DNA from 2 places in the Bacillus atrophaeus genome. Region 1 is predicted to be linked to the other one. Evidence: riboswitches for the same ligand, from Rfam matches in the RefSeq annotation. Region 1 holds a riboswitch; the other holds the start of a gene.

Region 1 (9,713 bases):
CGTTTTGTAAGTCCGAAATGCAGATCACCGGGTATGCCGCCATAATCAAAATGCAATTCATCCATTTGTTTTGTAACGAAATTCTTTGTATCCGCAATATAAAGCCCTTCTGTTGCAGCAGCAAGACGCTTCCACATATGCCGGCACATCCTTTTTCTATTATTGATTTCCAACTATTTCAATTATCTTATCATAAAAAAACCCCGCTCTGTAAAGGAGCGGGGTGTTTCATTATACTGTTTTAGGCGTAAGGTTAAAGCAGCGTTTATAAATCCAGTTGTACGTTTTTTCATTTAAATCTCTCGGATTGCCGAATGTTTGGGGATCTTTCATCGCTTCTTTAGATAAGCGCTCGATCATATCAGGTGATACGCCTTGCTCTTCTAAAGTCGGAACCTCTAAGTCTTCTACAAGATCATACATCCAGTTTACAGATGCTTTCGCCGCTTCTTCTGTAGACATATTGCTTGTATCAATGCCGAATGCTTTTGCGATACGAGCAAATTTCTCAGGATACCCTTTCCAATTGAATTCCATTACAGGTCCCATCATTGCTGCGACACATTGGCCGTGAGCAACAGGAATAATGCCGCCAAGTGTTTGGCTCATCGCGTGTGCCGCGCCTGCTGATTCGCTTCCGTATGAAAGGCCGGCAAGCATTGCAGCCTGTGCCATTCCGTATCTTGCTTCAAGGTCCTCTCCGTCGGCAAAGGCTCTTCTGATGTAGTGCGCCCCGTATTCAATCGCCATCAGCGCCACGGCATCCGTGATCGGCTGGGCAAATTTCATTGTATAGCACTCAATTGCGTGAGCAAGCGCATCGATTCCCGTCATTGCCGTTACATGAGGAGGCATAGAAACATGAAGCTCAGGATCAATTACTGTTAAGTGAGCGGCGATCAGCGGTCCGCCTGTATTAAACTTGAATTCGCGCTCTTCATCTGTAATAACAGCCCATTGCGTTACCTCTGAACCTGTTCCAGCTGTTGTCGGAATCGTTGTAAGCGGAGGAATACGGTTTTCTAACGGTTTTTTTCCGTCTGCTGCTTCATAATCAAGCACGCTTCCTTCGTGTGTCGCTTCTACTCCGATGGCTTTTGCTGTATCCATAGAGCTTCCGCCTCCGACAGCGACCAAACCGTTGCAGTTTTCTTTTTTATAAATAGTTGATCCTTCATTAACAAGCCGAACAGGAGGGTTTGGTTCTACTTTATTGAAAAGGACGACTTCTATGCCCGCTTCCTTTAATGATTCAATAACCGGATCCGCGACTCCCGCTTTGTAAATTCCAGGGTCAGTCACAAGCAGCGCTTTTGAAACGCCTAGTGCGCCCACTTCTTCCCCTACGTGTTTCACCGCGCCGATTCCGTGCTTGATCACCGTTGGAATTTCGAATGTATGGAATTTATGCATGCTTTCTACTTTCATATTTAAAGTCATTTATAATCTCCTCCTTCTTATGAATGAAACCAATTAACTGCAGCTGGTTTTGTATTGCGGTATATGTGTTTGACTTCTGTATATTCTTCAAACCCGATTTTACCAAGTTCGCGTCCAAATCCGGATTGCTTATAACCGCCCCAAGGCGCTTGTGCAAAGTATGGGTGGAAGTCGTTGATCCAAACTGTACCCATTCTCAAACGAGCGGCTACACGTTCACATTTTTCAATATCCTTTGACCAAACCGCTCCGGCCAAACCATAAATGGTATCGTTCGCAAGTGCGATAACCTCTTCTTCTGAGCTGAAGGTTTCAACTGTTAAAACAGGGCCGAACACTTCTTCCTGAACAATTCTCATGCCAGATTTACAGTTTGAGAAAATCGTAGGTTCATAGAAAAAGCCATTTTGAAGCGCTGGGTCTTCAGGGCGTTTGCCGCCTGTTTCCAGCTTTGCACCTTCTTCGATCCCGATTTCCACATATTTTTCAACCTTAGCTCTATGTTCCGCAGAAATAAGCGGTCCGCTTTCTGTATCCTCATGGAAGCCATTTCCGAGCTTAATGCGCTTCGTCCGTTTCACAATCTCTTCTAAAAACTGATCATGAATGGCTTCATCCACAAGCAATCTTGATCCTGCGGAGCAGACTTGGCCGGCATGGAAGAAAACGGCGTTCAGCGCCTGATCAACAGCCGTTTCCAAATCAGCATCTTTAAAGACGATATTCGGATTTTTACCGCCCAGCTCAAGCGCAATTTTTTTGACGTTTCCGCTTGCGGCCTGCATGATTTTTTTGCCTGTTTCGATGCCGCCTGTAAATGAAACCAAATCAACATCTATGTTTCTGGCAAGCTCGTCACCCACCGTTGCGCCAGGGCCTAATACTAGGTTTGCGACACCTTTTGGAATTCCGGCTTCCTCCATCAGCTTGAATACTTTGATTGTCGTCAGCGGCGTGATTTCACTCGGCTTGAGGACGATCGTGTTTCCAGCAGCCAATGCCGGAGCGATTTTCCAGCTTGCTTGCAAGAGCGGATAATTCCAAGGGGTAATCTGTCCGCAGACGCCGATCGGTTCTCTGACGACTCTGCTTTCTGAATCGGGAATCGGAGATGCAATAACTTCTCCTCCGTCTTTATCCGCAAGTCCGGCGTAATATTGGAAGACATTTGCGATATCATCCATATCCGCTTTGCTTTCCTCTAATGTTTTTCCAGTATCGAGCGATTCAAGTTCTGCTAATTCGTCCAGATCTCGTCTGATTAATTCCGCAATTTTCAGAACAATCTTGCCGCGTTCCAGTCCCGGAAGGTTTGACCATTCTCCTTCATCAAAGGCTCTTCGGGCGGCTGCGATTGCTTTTACAGCATCCTCCCGTTCCCCTTCGCTGACTGTTGCAATTTCTTCTTGATTAAATGGATTGATAATGCTTCGGATCTGCTTTTTTTCTGCGCTGATCCATTCACCGTCAACATATAATGTTTGACTCATATAAGCCCTCCTTACCGAAAAGTAAGTTTGTTAAATAAAAATTTAATGTTTTTAACAATTTAAATGTATCATATGGTTTTTATGCTGTCAAAGCCTGCTTGTTTTATTTTTTGTTTTGACTTTTCTCTGTGTTTCGTTAAGATAAAGAACATAAAGAAATGACTTAACAAATTTAATCTTCTAAAGGAAAAGAGGGACAGTATGGATGAAAATCCAGAATTCGCAGCTATAGAACAAGCAAGAGATCTTGTGATAGATTCAATTGCTGAAACGATGGATCTCTACGGAATCACCCGCAGTGTCGGGATATTATATGGAACAATGTATATGCGGGATGAAATGACGCTTGATGAAATGCGCGAGGAATTGCAAATGAGCAAGCCCAGCATGAGCACCGGGGTAAAGAAGCTTCAGGATTTAAATGTCGTGAAAAAAACCTTTCACCGCGGAATCAGAAAGCATACATTTGTGGCGGAAAAGGATTTCTTTAAGTTTTTCACGAATTTTTTCCCTCCTAAATGGGAGCGGGAGGTTCAGGTTAATCTGAAAGCGATTGAGGAGGCCCAGGCTGATTTACAAACAGTGCTGGAGAAGGAAGAACTTCATGAGGAATCAAGAAATGAAGCCAGGCATTTATATGAACAGCTGGAAAGCTCTAAAGCATATTATGATTGGCTGAAGCGGCTTGCAGAATCCGTTCAGAGCGGAGAGATTTTCAAATTTATCCCTATAGAAACCGAAGGAAAAACGCCTGAGTGAAAACAGGCGTTTTTTTCTTTCATTTTGTCGTTTTGTGTTTTTTTTTGCATGATAATCATCTTGAAAATATAGGAATAACAACCCATTTACTTCCAAAACAATTGATGATAATTTTAATAGGTAAAAATTGGTCGACAATCCTCGAAGGAGGTGAAAATAAGGGTGGGCCAGGATTTACAATTACAACTACTTTTAGGGGGATTTAACTAACATGAAACATAAGCTATTCGCTTCTTTGATCACAAGTTTATTGGGCCTTGTATTACTGATGGCCGTTCCTGCTACTTCTTTTGCGGCTGAATCTAAGTCAGCTGCCAATGAACCTACTATGCATACGACAGCAACTGCATCCTTATTTGCAAAAATCACTGGCACAAGCAAACAAGAATGGTCGTTTTCTGATATTGAATTGACTTACCGTCCAAACACGATTCTTAGTTTAGGTGTGATGGAGTTTACATTACCGAGCGGATTTACTGCGACAACAAAGGATTTTGTCAACGGGCATGCGTTGCGCGAAAGACAGATTCTTAATAACGGAAAAACGGTAAGACTTCCATTGAACCTTGATTTACTAGGCGCTGCAGAATTTAAATTGAAGTTAAACAATAAAACACTTCCTGCTGCCGGTACATATACTTTCCGTGCAGAAAATAAATCTTTGAGCATCGGTTCGAAGTTTTATGCGGAAGATAGCATTGTTGTAGAAAAGCGCAGCACACCGCCTACAAAGCCTTGTAATTGCAACTAATCTTTTCAAAGGACCGGCACAAGCAGTACTTGCTTGTATCGGTCTTTTTTTTGTATTTTTCCCATCTTATAAATTTTATTGACAAACACTTGAAACAGGAGTACATTCTTGAGTGATCCATCAATACAGTCTCTTTTACCGCTTAATCACACATGAACGGGGGAACCATTTTCGATCGTTTCAAAAAGCGATCTTGGGGTGAATCTTACGTTGTAAGAAGGGGTACTCTGAATCCCTAACCCGACAGCTAACCTCGCAGGCGTATACAGAGAGGAGGTCTATTCTGCGGCCATTTTTTGTAATGGTCTTTTTTTATCTTTTTACGATAGATCATTATGTTTATAAGGAGTCATGAAAATTGGGGAGAATAAAAAATAAACAATTTGCTGTAATCGGTCTCGGCCGTTTTGGGGGAAGCATCTGTAAAGAGCTGCACAGAATGGGCCATGAAGTGCTGGCAGTAGATATAAATGAAGATAAAGTAAACGCGCACTCCTCCTTTGCAACTCATTCGGTTGTTGCAAATGCGACGGAAGAAAATGAGATGAATTCATTGGGGATCCGCAATTTCGAATATGTCATTGTCGCGATCGGAGCAAATATCCAAGCAAGCACTCTGACAACGTTATTATTAAAAGAGATGGACATACCGAATATCTGGGTGAAGGCTCAAAATTATTATCATCATAAAGTGCTTGAAAAAATAGGCGCCGATCGGATCATCCATCCCGAAAAAGACATGGGAATTAGAATCGCGCAAAGCCTTTCTGACGAAAATGTTCTCGACTACATTGATTTATCTGAGGAATACAGTATCGTCGAATTGCTCGCTACGAAAAAACTGCATTTTAAATCTATACTTGATTTGAATGTGAGGGCAAAATACGGCTGCACCATTCTGGCCATTAAGCATAATGGTGAGATTAACGTTTCTCCCGCGCCGGAAGCGGTCATCCATGAACAAGACTGTCTTGTGCTGATGGGCCATAAAAGAGATATTAAACGTTTTGAAAACGAAGGGATGTAGACGAAGGTGACGTTTCAAAAGGAAACTGTGATCAAATGGGTTCGTTTTTCCCCGCCGCAAGTGCTAGCGATAGGTTTTTTCCTTACAATTATGATAGGTTCATTGATGCTAAAGCTGCCAATCGCGTCAAATGGGCCTTTAACGTGGATTGATGCTCTTTTTACGTCTGCTTCGGCGACTACAGTTACAGGGCTGGCTGTTGTTGATACCGGGACTGAATTTACTGTATTTGGCCAGATTGTCATCATGGCTCTGATCCAGATCGGCGGCCTTGGTTTTATGACATTCGCCGTGCTCATCGTCATTATGTTAGGGAAAAAAATCGGCCTGAAAGAAAGAATGCTCGTTCAAGAAGCGTTGAATCAATCAACAATCGGCGGAGTGATACGTCTCGTAAAAGTACTGTTTATGTTTTCAATCAGCATTGAATTGACAGCCTTTTTCCTTTTGTCTTTTCGTTTTGTACCTGAATACGGATGGGGATACGGCCTTTTTACCAGTTTATTTCACGCAGTATCCGCTTTTAACAACGCCGGGTTTTCTTTATGGCCGGATAATTTAATGGGTTTTGCAAATGATCCTGCGGTCAATATTATCATTACCTTCTTATTTATTACAGGAGGAATCGGGTTTACGGTTTTGTATGATATATGGACATATCGCCGGTTTAAGGCGTTTTCGCTTCATACTAAACTGATGCTTTCAGGCACCCTTTTATTAAACGTACTTGCAATGCTTGTGATTCTGACTCTTGAATACAGCAATCCAGGCACTCTCAGCTCTATGCATTTTACTGATAAGCTATGGGCCTCGTATTTTCAAGCTGTGACCCCTCGAACTGCCGGATTTAACTCTGTTGATTTCGGCAGCATGAGAGAGTGCACTCTTGTGTTCATTTTGCTTCTGATGTTTATCGGTGCCGGCAGCGGTTCTACAGCGAGCGGAATAAAACTGACTACCTTTATCGTTATCATGATGTCTGTTATCGCGTTTTTAAAAGGAAATAAAGATACCGTTATTTTCCGCCGTACCGTTAAACACGCCGTGATCATTAAATCCTTAGCTGTCAGCGTCATCAGTTTATTTATAGTGTTTATAGGCATTTTTGCCCTCACTATCACAGAACATGCTCCATTTCTTCAGATCGTATTTGAGACCTTTTCAGCTTTTGGTACAGTCGGGTTGTCTATGGGTCTGACCCCGGAATTGTCAACAGCCGGCAAATGTATCATCATTGTTATAATGTTTATTGGAAGAATCGGCCCTTTGACATTGGTTTTTTCATTCGCCAAAACTGAAAAATCAAATATCCGCTATCCTGACGGTGAAGTATTTACAGGATAACAGCAAAAAAGCTGGCGCGTCGGCGCCAGCTTTTTCATTCTGCATGTGAGTGGTTTTGTTTTTTTCCTGCTCAGCAATGATGTCGTTATCTTCCGCGTTGTCTCTTGTCACCTTTTGAGTGAGGATTGCGCCAACCGCCACAAGAATCATCACAGAATGTAGTACCCTTTTTCGTTCAGTTCAAGGTTATCTGCATTATAGAGCTCGATACAAAATAAAAAGAACGCCCGCAAAAAAGTGAAATAGGCCAATATCGTAAAGGCAGGCGTATTTCTTCTATTGCATATTTATTCCTCCGCTGGTGTATGAATATACAAACTGCTGTGAATTATTATACCGTATATTTCCTCCATTGGAACTAAAATTTAAAATATTGATTATCGCAGCCGATCCGCGCTTACGTTTCCTCACTCAATTGAATAGCTGAATCATCAACCCAGCCGACTAATTTATCATTGATTTGGAATTGGTACCAGACTGATTGGCCTTTTTGCTTTTTAGAGACTACCTTAATATTCTCCCCGACAAAATCCTGTACGGAAGATAGTTTGATAGATTTTGCATCTTTAGAAGGCTTCGACCAAACATCTTCAAACGCATTATCTTTAACTGAGCCGTTTAAATCTACTGATTTGATAGAAGGGTTTACTTGATCGAATTCATCCAAACCGTAATTCTCGACTATGCTGCTGATTTTGTCTGCATAATCAGGGTCTGTCGCATAACCGGATTTTTGGAGGGCAACGGCCGCTTTTTTATAATCTTTGGCCTCTAGTACAGGCTGATATTTCTTTTTGTTCCATGACGTGCCTCGGACAAATAATTTGGCGTGATCATTCATTGATTCAAAGAATGTGCGGTATTTCCGGAATTTTGCACGAATCGTTTTTCTTTCCCCTTTTTCAAATTCGTCCGTTTCCATGGTGACGTGCTTTCCTTTATAATCCCCTTTAATCCCAAACAGATTATTGGCCTCAGATGCAAGTTCGCTGTTTCCCCAGTTTGATTCCAAAATGGCCTGAGCGATTGTGATGCTGGGAAGCACGTGATATTTTTCATATAAAATTTGCGCATGACCTGAAAGACTGTCAATAAATACCTGCTTCTCATCAATTTCCTCAGGTTCTTTGGCTGTTTCGATAGGTTTTGATAAAGTTGTCACAAGAACAAACAACCCAAGAGCAGTCGCTGCAACGAAAAATACAGATATAAAGAGTTTAAGTTTTGATTTTTTTCGGGACATAAGAACCTTCCTTTAATTAAAAGATGACGAGTGTAAAAGAACGATACATTTAAGAATTTTACTTGCACTTCTAATATTTTTCAATTCCTTAGGGAAAAAGTTGCGGATACGCCAAACTTGTTCATACATTGCTGCATACGCATTTCAAGCGGTCGTATGAAAAAGAACAGTTATATTAGAATCGTTTTTGTTCTGTCTCCTGTTAGAGTACTAGTAGTCTGACGGAAACCGGAGGAGAATAGTTACAATAACCTAGTTTATTATGAAAATAAAATAAACCCTTTCTCGTTATGAGAAAGGGTTCTGCCCTAACATATATAGTTACTAAAAGTATCTCATGTATCGCTTTTTGTCAAACCCGGCTTGTTAAAATTTTTAAGCGCATCCCGATATTCCTTATCATGAATCACTTTATGATGAGTGAATCCGGCAACTTGCTGAAATACCTGTTTTGCATGTTTCTCACGTTTATCATGGGGTTTGTGAGCTAACTTGTGGCCCATGCCTGTAGCATTCATAAAGAACGATAAGCATACTAAAATCAAACTTAAAATAAAGGACACAAGAAAAAGATCGTGATAGGTGGCGATCAGCGCTTCATGCAATGATTGGGTTCCTTCTTGATCCACACCTGTATTCGATGTCAGGAGTCTGCCGGCAGAATCCTTTTTCGTAAAATAGCCTATCAATATTGGCACTCCCATATATACAAAGAGCCTCAAAAATTGAACAGTTGTCATTCTCTTTACAAGATCCGGAAGAGGGCCGCCTAAAGCAGTCCCATCAAACCCGCGGCAACTGTCAGTCCGGTTCCCGCTGCCAACATGATAAAAATGGCGGCAAACATATATAAAGACATTTGAGATTCTATATGAATCCATTGAAAATTAACAAAAACGAGAGTGAGAGAACCTATAATTCCGAGCATCCCCGGTCCGATTTTATCAAAAAAGAGAGCGCTTATCACAGCAGCAATGGCCACTCCGATCAAAAGGCTCATATTCAAAAGAAGCAGGTGTTCTCGTGAAATATCATACATCTCATGAAGCAGGCCCTGAAACGCCGAGAGGCTTACTGCAATAGCAATAGTCCCCGCAGCTATAATGAATAATCCAAGTACAGGCTTTGGAATCAGCATCATTTTAATTGAGATAAAAGGATTTTTCACTTTATACTCTACTATCAATAAGATCAGGAGAATAAAAATGCTTCCGCCAATACCTGCCCATACATAGCCTGATGAAAAGCCCCACTTGTGCAGATGAATGAATGTATAGGCTGCGGTGACAGAAAGACATCCGGTTAAAACGGCTCCAGTGATGTCAAATGATGACTTCTCCTTTTCCGTGCTTGCATGTTGTTCACCCTGCAGAAAGAAATAGCTTACAATCATTCCTATTAAAGAGAGAATGCCAAAGGTATAAAACAGCCATCTCCAATGGCCGTAGTTTAAGGCTATTGTTCCTAATATTGTTCCGGTAATAACCGAACCATAAAATCCGCCGATGAGAACTAATAATGCGTAGTTCCGACGATCCAGCTGAAATGACAAAACGAGCATAGGAATCATAATCATCAGCATGACGCCGGTAGCAGCTCCTTGTAAAAAACGGCCTGCCGCCAGCGATAAGATATCATTGGATAATGCAAATAGAAGCG
Region 2 (9,713 bases), 1.6 Mb from region 1:
CATCGGCTGTTCAGACAGGAAGTAAAATGGTACAAAACCGAACGATATAACCAAAATAAAAGCGGGTGACCTTTTTGAAAAAAGCAATCGTATTATGTACAGCCTTTATGCTGATCGCAATGGAGGGCCGTGCGGCTGCCGCGTCCCAAGAGCTGCAGGTCGACAGTTCCATTTTAGGAAAAGGAGACCGTGCCGAGGCCAAGCAGCAGGCGCTCACAAGTGATTTGATTACACTGTACGGATCAAGAGACAGCTCCGAATTGACTTACCAAATTCCGGCGGGTGCGTCTTCTGAAAACCAGCAGCTAGTGATCGAGTATGAGGCCTCTGACTTATTAATTTCCCCATCTTCTTTAACCGTTGCCATTGATAATGAACCGGTAAAAACCTTAAAGCTTGAGGGGATATCAAAGCACAAGTCATTGAAGCTTTCATTGAACAAAAGCCAATCTGCGCAGGGCTATCACAGCATGTCATTGAATTTTTACGGTGTACTGAAAGAGGGCGTTTGTGTCAGGCAGGATACGTCGGGCAACTGGATCAAAATATATCCTGACAGCCGTCTGATGCTTGCCGAAAACAGTAAATCAAAGGGAGCGACACTTGATCATTTTCCTTATCCCTTTGCCCAATCAGGAAATACTGATGAAGAAACGGCGATTGTCATCCCGGACAAGCCAAGTTCTGCGGAAATTGAAGCAGCCGTCAAAACAGAGGGCTATCTCAAATCTACAGACAGCAAGATCAACATTACGTATCTCAATGAATCAGAAGCGAAACAAATCGATAAACCGACCATTTTCATAGGAGCTGATCAACATTGGAACGGCAAGGTAAAACAGCTCCTTGAACAAGCCGGCTTGAAACCGGAAGGAAAAAAGCTTCTGCTGGCTGAAAGAATACTGAAAGCAAAGGACAAGCAGCAGCCTGTTCTGTTTGTGACGGCGAAATCAGATCATGTGATGGCTGATAAAATCAGTGTCATCACCGATCAAACATACACATCACAGCTGAGCGGCGAAACCTTAATGATAGACAAGCTGCAAAACAATAAACAAACAGCGGACAATGAGCTGACACTGGCGAATTTTGGCGCCGATGATATCACCATCGGGTCTGCGAATACATCATCACCGCACTACTTTTACCCAACAACAGCCGTTTACGATAAAGATCAATCGGCAAAGCTGTCGCTTAAGCTGAAAAAATCTGAAACCATTCAAAAAGCGGAAACAAGAAGCGGCACAGCCGAATTGAAAGTCATGATTAACGGACAGCCGCATTCTGTCAGACTTGATGAGTTAGGCAAAGAAGATAAAGCCGGATATTATCACGTCTCACTGAAAGTCGATCCAAAACTAGTGCAGAAGAACCGCTACATAGATATACAATTTGTGGCGACAGGATTAAAACAAAACAACCCGTGTATAGATACGGATGAAGAGAAATGGCTTTTTATTGATAAAAGTAGCACGCTGTCATTCCCTGAAAGCGATACAGCGGCAGCAGCCGATTTTCAAGCATGGCCGCTTCCTTACGCCGGAGACCGGAACAATCCGACGCTGATCATCCTTCCTGACGGCGTAAGTGTGTCAAAACTGAAAGAATTGTCGCTGCTTACAGACTCATTTGGCAGCGACGCCCAGCAAGCCTTCACGATAAAAACATCATCAGAAGTACAGGGGAAAGATGTAAAAGGCCGCCATCTCATTTTTGTCGGCGACGTGAACCAATTCCCGCTTCTGAAGGGGCAAGCGTCAACCCTTGCCGTTCCAACGGAGAAAAACGGAACGTATGATGTATCGGGCTTCGATATGCTGAATGAAACGACAAAACAAGTCGCGTTTACACAAGCATCTTTATGGGATTCAGGTTACAGCATGGCCGTTTTTGCTCCTTTATCGGGGAAAGGTGCATCAATCACAAAAGAAATGATCAGTTTTCTGGACAGCAACAATGACACAGCGACTGTTATCAATGAAACAAGCAGCCAGCAGATATTCACAAACCACCAGCAGCTGCAATCAAAAAATAATGATTCTGAAACAGAAAAAACAGGCCAAGACAAACAGCCGGACCTTTTGTATATCAGCTTATTGGCTGCCATCATCGTCATAGCCGCAGTCTTGATATGGTATACGGCACGGCGAAGAAAGAGAAAAAATGACAGAGGGCGGGACGTATCATAAAAAGAGGCGAATCAGCCTCTTTTTTTTATGGCCATTCACGGCTTCTTATGGATTGCTGCTTGTATAATATGAAAATGTCACAAAAAATGGATTAGTTATTCCAGTTTTGGAACAAGAAATTTTATTCTTTATTCTAGCCATTTTCCCTCTTTACAACCCGTCATAACGGGAGTATGATCTCTCTTATAAAACATATCGCTTAATCTGTTAAACAGAGCGGGGGACCCATTTCGGCGGCATTTTGCCGCTTGGGGTGAATCCTTTTTAGGTAGGGCTAACTCTCATAGGCCCGAATCCGACAGCTAACCTCGTAAGCGTTCATGAGAGGAGATGAATGAAACCTGTGTTCGATTTATGGCACAGGGGCATCCGTTTGCCTCTGTGTTTTTTGCTGTTTTCTTTTATCGAATGGTAAATAAGACAGAGATATGATTGCCAAAAGGGACTTAGAATGTGGGACTGTTCATTTTAAAAGGTAAAGGGGAAGAAGACACTCATGTTACATTCAATCAAACGATTTTTGATTGGAAAACCGTTAAAATCACAATCAGCCGGAGAACAAAAATTGACAAAGCTAAAAGCGCTGGCCATGCTCTCATCAGATGCTTTATCATCGGTTGCTTACGGAACGGAACAAATATTGATTATTTTGGCTGCGGTCAGTGCGGCCGCATTCTGGTACTCAGTGCCGATTGCCGCCGGTGTTCTTATTTTGCTTCTGGCGCTGATTCTTTCATACAGACAGATTATATACGCGTATCCGCAGGGCGGAGGCGCGTATATGGTTTCAAAAGAAAATCTCGGAGAAAAACCGGGTCTGATCGCAGGCGGATCACTGCTTGTCGATTACATTTTAACGGTTGCAGTCAGCATTTCCGCGGGAACAGACGCGATTACCTCGGCGTTTCCCGGATTGCATGATTATCATTTGCCGATTGCTGTTTTGCTTGTCATCGTTATCATGATTTTGAATTTGCGGGGCTTGTCCGAGTCGGCGTCCATTCTGGCCTATCCAGTTTACCTGTTTGTAGTGGCACTCATCATCTTGATCGCGGTCGGCACGTATAAGCTCGCGACCGGCCAAATCGACACTGCCCACCATACGCCGATCGGCACGCCGGTCGCCGGAATTACACTGTTCTTATTACTAAAAGCTTTTTCATCCGGCTGTTCGGCTCTTACAGGGGTGGAGGCCATTTCAAACGCGATTCCGGCATTTAAAAATCCGTCAGCTAAAAACGCGGCCAAAACACTGGCAATGATGGGGATTTTGCTCGCTGTTCTGTTTACCGGCATCACGCTGCTCGCGTTCGGATACGGAACGGCGCCGAAACCGAACGAAACGGTTATCTCTCAAATCGCCGCAGAAACATTCGGCCGAAACAGTTTTTATTATGTTATACAAGGCGTTACGTCACTTATTTTAATTCTTGCGGCAAATACGGGTTTTTCCGCTTTCCCGCAGCTTGCCTTTAACTTGGCGAGAGATCAGTATATGCCGCGCATGTTTACGGTAAGAGGAGACCGTTTAGGATTTTCAAACGGCATTATCTTTCTCGGCGTTGCGTCGATCCTGCTCATTCTTTTATTTGGCGGACAGACCGAACATTTAATTCCTTTATACGCAGTCGGCGTATTTATTCCGTTCACTTTGTCGCAAACGGGCATGTGCGTCAAATGGATCAGGCAAAAACCGAAAGGCTGGGCGGGCAAAATGATGATCAATGCAGCCGGCGCCGCGATTTCTTTTATGGTGCTGTCGATATTGTTCGTGACGAAGTTTCATCTTGTTTGGCCCGTGCTTATATTCATGCCGCCGGTCGTTCTGTTGTTTTTTGCGATCAAAAATCATTATACTTCTGTCGGCGAACAGCTGCGCATCGTCAATAAACCGGCAGAGGAAATTAAAGGAACGGTTGTTATCGTGCCGATCGCCGGTGTCACAACCGTAGTGGAAAAATCAATTCAATATGCGAAATCCTTATCAGACCAAGTGATCGCCGTGCACGTTTCATTCGATAAAGAACATGAGAAAAAAGTCGAAAAACGCTGGGAAGAGCTTAACAACGGAGTCCGCCTCGTCACGCTCCACTCTTCATACAGAAGTCTGGTGCATCCATTCGATAAGTTTCTGGAAACGGTAGAAGCAAAAGCGAGAAAGCGTCAATTTTCCGTTATGGTGCTGTTTCCGCAATTTATCACAAAAAAACGCTGGCATACGATTCTGCACAACCAATCAGCCTTCCTGCTGAGAGTCCGGCTGTTCTGGAAAAAAGATATCATCGTCGCTACATTGCCTTATCATTTTAAGAAATAAATGACGAAAGAGACCGGGGATCACTTGCCCCGGTCTTTTTTTCTGTGAAACTTTACATTGGATTTATTTGTTTAAATGATAGTGAAAGGCGGATGATCATGAAAACACAAGGAGCTTTTGTGGTCGTATGCAATAAAGAGCAAGGCATTTTACTTGTAAAACGAAAAGAGGTACCGCTGTGGGATTTGCCCGGCGGAAGGGCTGAACAAGATGGTTGAAGAATGGAAACGGGGCACATCATTGACATTTCATACAAAATAGGTGAGTACGAAAGACCGAAATTTCATGCTGTGCAGCATATTTTCAACAGCAGGATTACGGGCGGCAAAGCACTGAAACACGGTACAGAAACCGCAAACACAAAATGGTTTCATCCCCATCGATTGCCGGCTCTCATGATTCCGAACCGAAAAGAACAAATTAATGATTTTACAAGTAAGGCTATGAATCTGAAAAAAGTACTGCCGAATCACAGTTTCCTTGCGACTCTCGATCTGCTTAGAAAAAAATTCACCAGATCAAACGTATCCACTAGGTTTTAACAAACTCTTCCTGTGGTATGCAATAGGTAAAAGGAGGATACGGCATGTCACACAAAACAGCAGGACAAGCAGTAACAGAATTGCTAGAACAATGGGGAGTCAACCATGTATACGGAATTCCCGGAGACAGCATTAACGAATTTATTGAAGAGTTAAGGCATGAAAGAAACGAATTGACATTCATTCAGACCCGCCACGAAGAGGTGGCTGCGCTTTCTGCCGCGGCTGAGGCTAAACTCACCGGCAAAATCGGCGTCTGCCTTTCCATCGCGGGACCCGGAGCCGTACATTTGCTGAACGGCCTGTACGATGCAAAAGCGGACGGTGTTCCGGTGCTTGCCATTGCGGGACAAGTATCATCCAATGAAATCGGACGGGATTATTTTCAAGAAATTAAATTGGAGCAGATGTTTGAAGATGTGGCGGTATTTAACCAGCAGGTACATACAGCAGAATCTCTGCCGGATCTTCTGAATCAGGCGATCCGCACCGCTTACAGCCAAAAAGGCGTTGCGGTCTTGACGGTATCGGACGATCTCTTTGCGGAAAAAATTAAACAAAAGCCGGTATATACATCACCGGCGTATATTGAAGGGAATATCGAGCCGAAAAAAGAACAGCTTGTCACTTGCGCCCAATATATTAATAACGCGAAAAAACCGATTATTTTAGCAGGGCAAGGGCTGAAATCAGCAAAACAGGAGCTGCTCACTTTCGCGGACAAAGCCGCCGCGCCAATCGTCGTCACTCTGCCGGCAAAAGGCGTTGTGCCTGACAGACATCCGCACTTTCTCGGCAACCTTGGCCAGATCGGGACGAAACCGGCCTACGAGGCAATGGAGGAATGCGACCTGTTAATCATGCTCGGGACGTCGTTTCCTTATCGTGATTATTTGCCAGAGGACACACCGGCGATCCAGCTGGACTCCAATCCGGAGAAAATCGGCAAGCGTTATCCGGTCACCGCAGGAATCGTCAGTGACGCGGCTCTTGGATTGCGCGAATTAACAGAGTATATCGAACGCAAAGAGGACAGAAGATTCCTGAATGCGTGCACAGATCATATGAAGCATTGGTGGAATGAGATCGAAAAGGATGAAACAGAAGCCACTAACCCGCTCAAACCGCAGCAAGTCATCGCCAGACTGCAGGATGCGGCGGCTGATGATGCCGTGTTATCAGTAGACGTGGGCACAGTGACCGTATGGATGGCGCGACATTTTAAAATGACGAATCAGGATTTCATCGTTTCAAGCTGGCTCGCGACAATGGGCTGCGGCCTGCCGGGTGCCATCGCTGCAAGCTTGGCTGAACCGGAACGTCAGGCTATCGCCATATGCGGAGACGGCGGCTTTTCCATGGTAATGCAGGATCTGCCGACCGCCGTGAAATATAATTTGCCTATCACCGTCGTTATTTTAAATAACGAAAACTTAGGCATGATCGAATATGAACAGCAGGTGAAAGGCAATATTGACTACGGCACCACACTCCAGAATGTGGATTACGCCGCATTTGCAGAAAGCTGCGGGGCAAAAGGAATTAAAGTGACAAAGCATGAAGACTTGGCCCCAGCTTTCCATGAAGCGCTCAATTCCAATCAGCCGGTTGTCATTGACGCCATCATTGGAAATGAACCGCCGCTTCCAGGGAAAATCACATATGGACAAGCAAAAGGCTTCAGCAAATATATGCTGAAAAACTTCTTCGAAAATCAAAAAATAGAAATGCCTTCATTGAAGAAAAGTTTAAAACGATTATTCTAAAAAAAACAGGCGTCCATAGCAGACGCCTGTTTTATTTTTGTTTTTTCGAAAGCGCAAAAAAGAAAGGGAATCCAGAACCGACCAATAGAGTCCCGAATAAAAACATCCCGCCAATAAAGACATGATAATTAACACTGCCGATCCAGAGCCCGACAATTAAAGAAATAATACTTAATACGATCATCACAAAGCCTGGAACGAGCTTTTTCTTTCCTGTCACCTTATAGGCGATGACTGAGCATAAGATGCCGATGACGATTGGTACGATCCATAAATAAAAGAGGATAAATACTGACATATGCAAAACCCCGATTTTTTCTCTTATCATAACAAATTTATGCCAAAAAAGATATTCATGTATATCATTCCGGACTCATCATCTGCAACGCTCCCATGATCATGCGCCGCTCACATTGACGGAGCGGGCCATCATCTCTTAGGCAGAAAAAAACCGGCCCATCTTTGGCCGGTTTTTTCTATCGTAATGTATCCACAATCAAAAATATGTTTAAAGCAACAATCAACACTGCGATCACCCAAGAAATCATGGTCACCCATTTCGCATTGATTAATGAGCCCATAATCCGCTTATTGCTCGTAAACATAATGAGCGGAATCAATGCGAATGCGATGCCGAAGGAAAGAACAACCTGGCTCAGCACAAGAGCCGAAGTCGGATTTACTCCTGATGCAATAATGATAATCGGCGGGATGATGGTGATGAACCGCCGTACATAAAGCGGGATGCGGTAGCGGATAAAGCCCTGCATGATCACATCGCCTGAAAGTGTGCCGACAGATGAGCTGGACAGCCCGGCAATCAGCAAACCGATACCGAATAACACGGCGGATATGGGACTGACAAGGCTTCCGAATTGGTCGAACGCAACATCAAGATCTTCTACATATAATCCGTTATTAAAAAACAGTGCAGCGGCCACAATCAGCATGCTGGCATTAATCGCACCCGCGATTAACATGGCTATTAATATATCAATAAATTCAAATCTGAATATCTTTTTCCTTTCAGCATCCGTCGTGCCGACTACCCGCCGCTGGGTAAGGGCGGAGTGTAAGTAAATCGCGTGCGGCATAACGGTGGCCCCCAGGATTCCGGCGGCAAGCAGCACGCTGTCAGTGCCTTGGAACGTCGGGATGAAAAGCCCCTTCATCACTGAGCCGACATCCGGCTTTGCGAAAAAGGTTTGCAGGGCAAAAGCGATCACCACGACAAACAGCATGCCGGCGATTCCTGCTTCCAGCGAGCGGTAGCCGCGGCGCTGAAGCTCTAAAATCGCGAACGAACCGATAGCCGCGATAATAGACGATTCAAGCAGCGGAATGCCAAACAGCAAATAAAGCCCAAGAGCTGCGCCGATGAATTCCGCAAGGTCGGTCGCGATAATCACGAGCTCCCCTTGAATCCATAAACCGATGGAAACCGGTTTTGGGAATTCCTCCCGCGCAACTTCCGGCAGGTTTTTGCCGGTTGCGATACCAAGCTTGGCTGAGAGAGACTGTATCAAAAGCGCCATAATATTAGAAAACAAAATAACCCATAACAGCATGTACCCGTACTTAGAGCCCGCTGATATGTTTGTCGCGAAATTACCTGGATCAATATAAGCAATAGCCGCTATGAAAGCAGGGCCTAAGAAAGGGAGGAGCCCTCTGAATCCCCTGATTTTTCCGTCAAGGGCGTCCTGTACTGCTTTCGTACGCGGAGATTGTGCTGAGATGTCTTTATCCATCATGTCATCACCTGAATTCTCATGTTTTTGCCGTATAACAAATAGTTTCCTTAGTCCAAATTATTTTATCTACATCATATGACCATCAGGTTCTGTTGTCAACCAATGACTGTCAAAAACTGACCGTAAAATGTTTCCCTGATATGTAACATGATATGTAAAGTCTTTAAATAAAGGTCCATAAAATAAAGGCACCGTTCCATTGAAGAAACGGTGCCGGCTGTTCAGTTTTCTGATAATGAATTTAAGCTTCCTTCCGCATTCCGCGGAACACAAGGCTTAATAAGAAAACAAAGATCACTGCGCCGATAATGGCGGGAATAATCGCAAATCCTGCGAGACTTGGACCCCAAGTTCCGAGAAGTCCGTGACCGATCCATGCCCCGATAAGTCCGGCAATCATAGATCCGATAATTCCTCCGGGCATCCGATTTCCGACAATCGCACTTCCGATTAAACCTATAACAATTGCAACAAGTAAAGATACTAAAAAGCCTAGCATGGTATTCACCTCTCCTTGGTTATTTACTGATCAATAGCCGTTCTGTTTATGTTCCAAACATCTGAAAGCATATTGCTGACATATTTGCGCTTTCCGTTGTTATTTCTCCATGTCCATCTTTTTTTGAACATTGCCATTTGCTTTATGAACGATGACTTCGGTACCTTTATTTTCAGCTATTTCTTTAGCGCGGCTGATGGCTTCCTGCTTCGTATCTTTGACTTCTGTCACCCGCTTCGCATCTTCCGTTTTAACGGCCCATCCGTCTTTATGCTTGATGACATGCTCGGCTTTGTCCATCAGCTCGGGTCTGGCGCCGCTGTCGCTGTCACGATCCCGTTTCGTTACATTATCATGTTTAACGAAATCATCAATTTCATCCTTCGATGCATGCTGCGCCCATTCCTTCGCCTGGCTTGTGGCGATCGGAATCGCGCGTCCTTCTTCATAGCCCTCATTAATCATGGCATTGGCGATTTCAATCGCTTTTTTTTTCACAGGCTTATCAAGATTTTTAAACGAATTCGGATAATCTTTCATTGACCAAGGCATGTCTGTCCCTCCTTTAGCTTTTATAAAAATGATACCCAAAGGTGTAAAAAGAAAACGTTCCTGGGAAAAATGAAGGTATACTGTATAGTAGAAA

What was found. A riboswitch is a leader RNA that binds a small molecule or an ion and turns the genes downstream of it on or off. The one in region 1 is predicted to bind cyclic di-AMP.
Region 2: linked by a shared signal. The riboswitch ahead of AAHT65_RS09360 (APC family permease) and the one ahead of AAHT65_RS01300 (potassium channel family protein) in region 1 are both predicted to bind cyclic di-AMP.

What each region holds. Positions count from the first base shown of each region.
Region 1 covers NZ_CP154443.1:220,509-230,221, forward strand. The annotation lists gene AAHT65_RS01275 (MOSC domain-containing protein) at 1-137, opposite strand, end outside; gene gbsB (choline dehydrogenase) at 232-1,440, opposite strand; gene betB (betaine-aldehyde dehydrogenase) at 1,458-2,930, opposite strand; gene cudC (choline uptake/conversion transcriptional regulator CudC) at 3,132-3,689, shown strand; gene bslA (biofilm surface layer hydrophobin BslA) at 3,901-4,440, shown strand; cyclic di-AMP (ydaO/yuaA leader) riboswitch at 4,570-4,718, shown strand; gene AAHT65_RS01300 (potassium channel family protein) at 4,799-5,467, shown strand; gene AAHT65_RS01305 (TrkH family potassium uptake protein) at 5,474-6,811, shown strand; partial or broken gene AAHT65_RS01310 (YiaA/YiaB family inner membrane protein) at 6,846-7,098, opposite strand; gene AAHT65_RS01315 (glucosaminidase domain-containing protein) at 7,209-8,054, opposite strand; partial or broken gene AAHT65_RS01320 (MFS transporter) at 8,390-9,713, opposite strand, start outside.
Region 2 covers NZ_CP154443.1:1,823,352-1,833,064, forward strand. The annotation lists gene AAHT65_RS09350 (glycosyltransferase family 2 protein) at 1-69, shown strand, start outside; gene AAHT65_RS09355 (cellulose biosynthesis cyclic di-GMP-binding regulatory protein BcsB) at 75-2,189, shown strand; cyclic di-AMP (ydaO/yuaA leader) riboswitch at 2,376-2,521, shown strand; gene AAHT65_RS09360 (APC family permease) at 2,686-4,506, shown strand; partial or broken gene AAHT65_RS09365 (NUDIX hydrolase) at 4,605-5,048, shown strand; gene AAHT65_RS09370 (pyruvate oxidase) at 5,093-6,814, shown strand; gene AAHT65_RS09375 (hypothetical protein) at 6,846-7,112, opposite strand; gene AAHT65_RS09380 (Nramp family divalent metal transporter) at 7,291-8,568, opposite strand; gene AAHT65_RS09385 (GlsB/YeaQ/YmgE family stress response membrane protein) at 8,810-9,067, opposite strand; gene AAHT65_RS09390 (DUF2188 domain-containing protein) at 9,167-9,619, opposite strand; gene AAHT65_RS09395 (EcsC family protein) at 9,689-9,713, shown strand, end outside.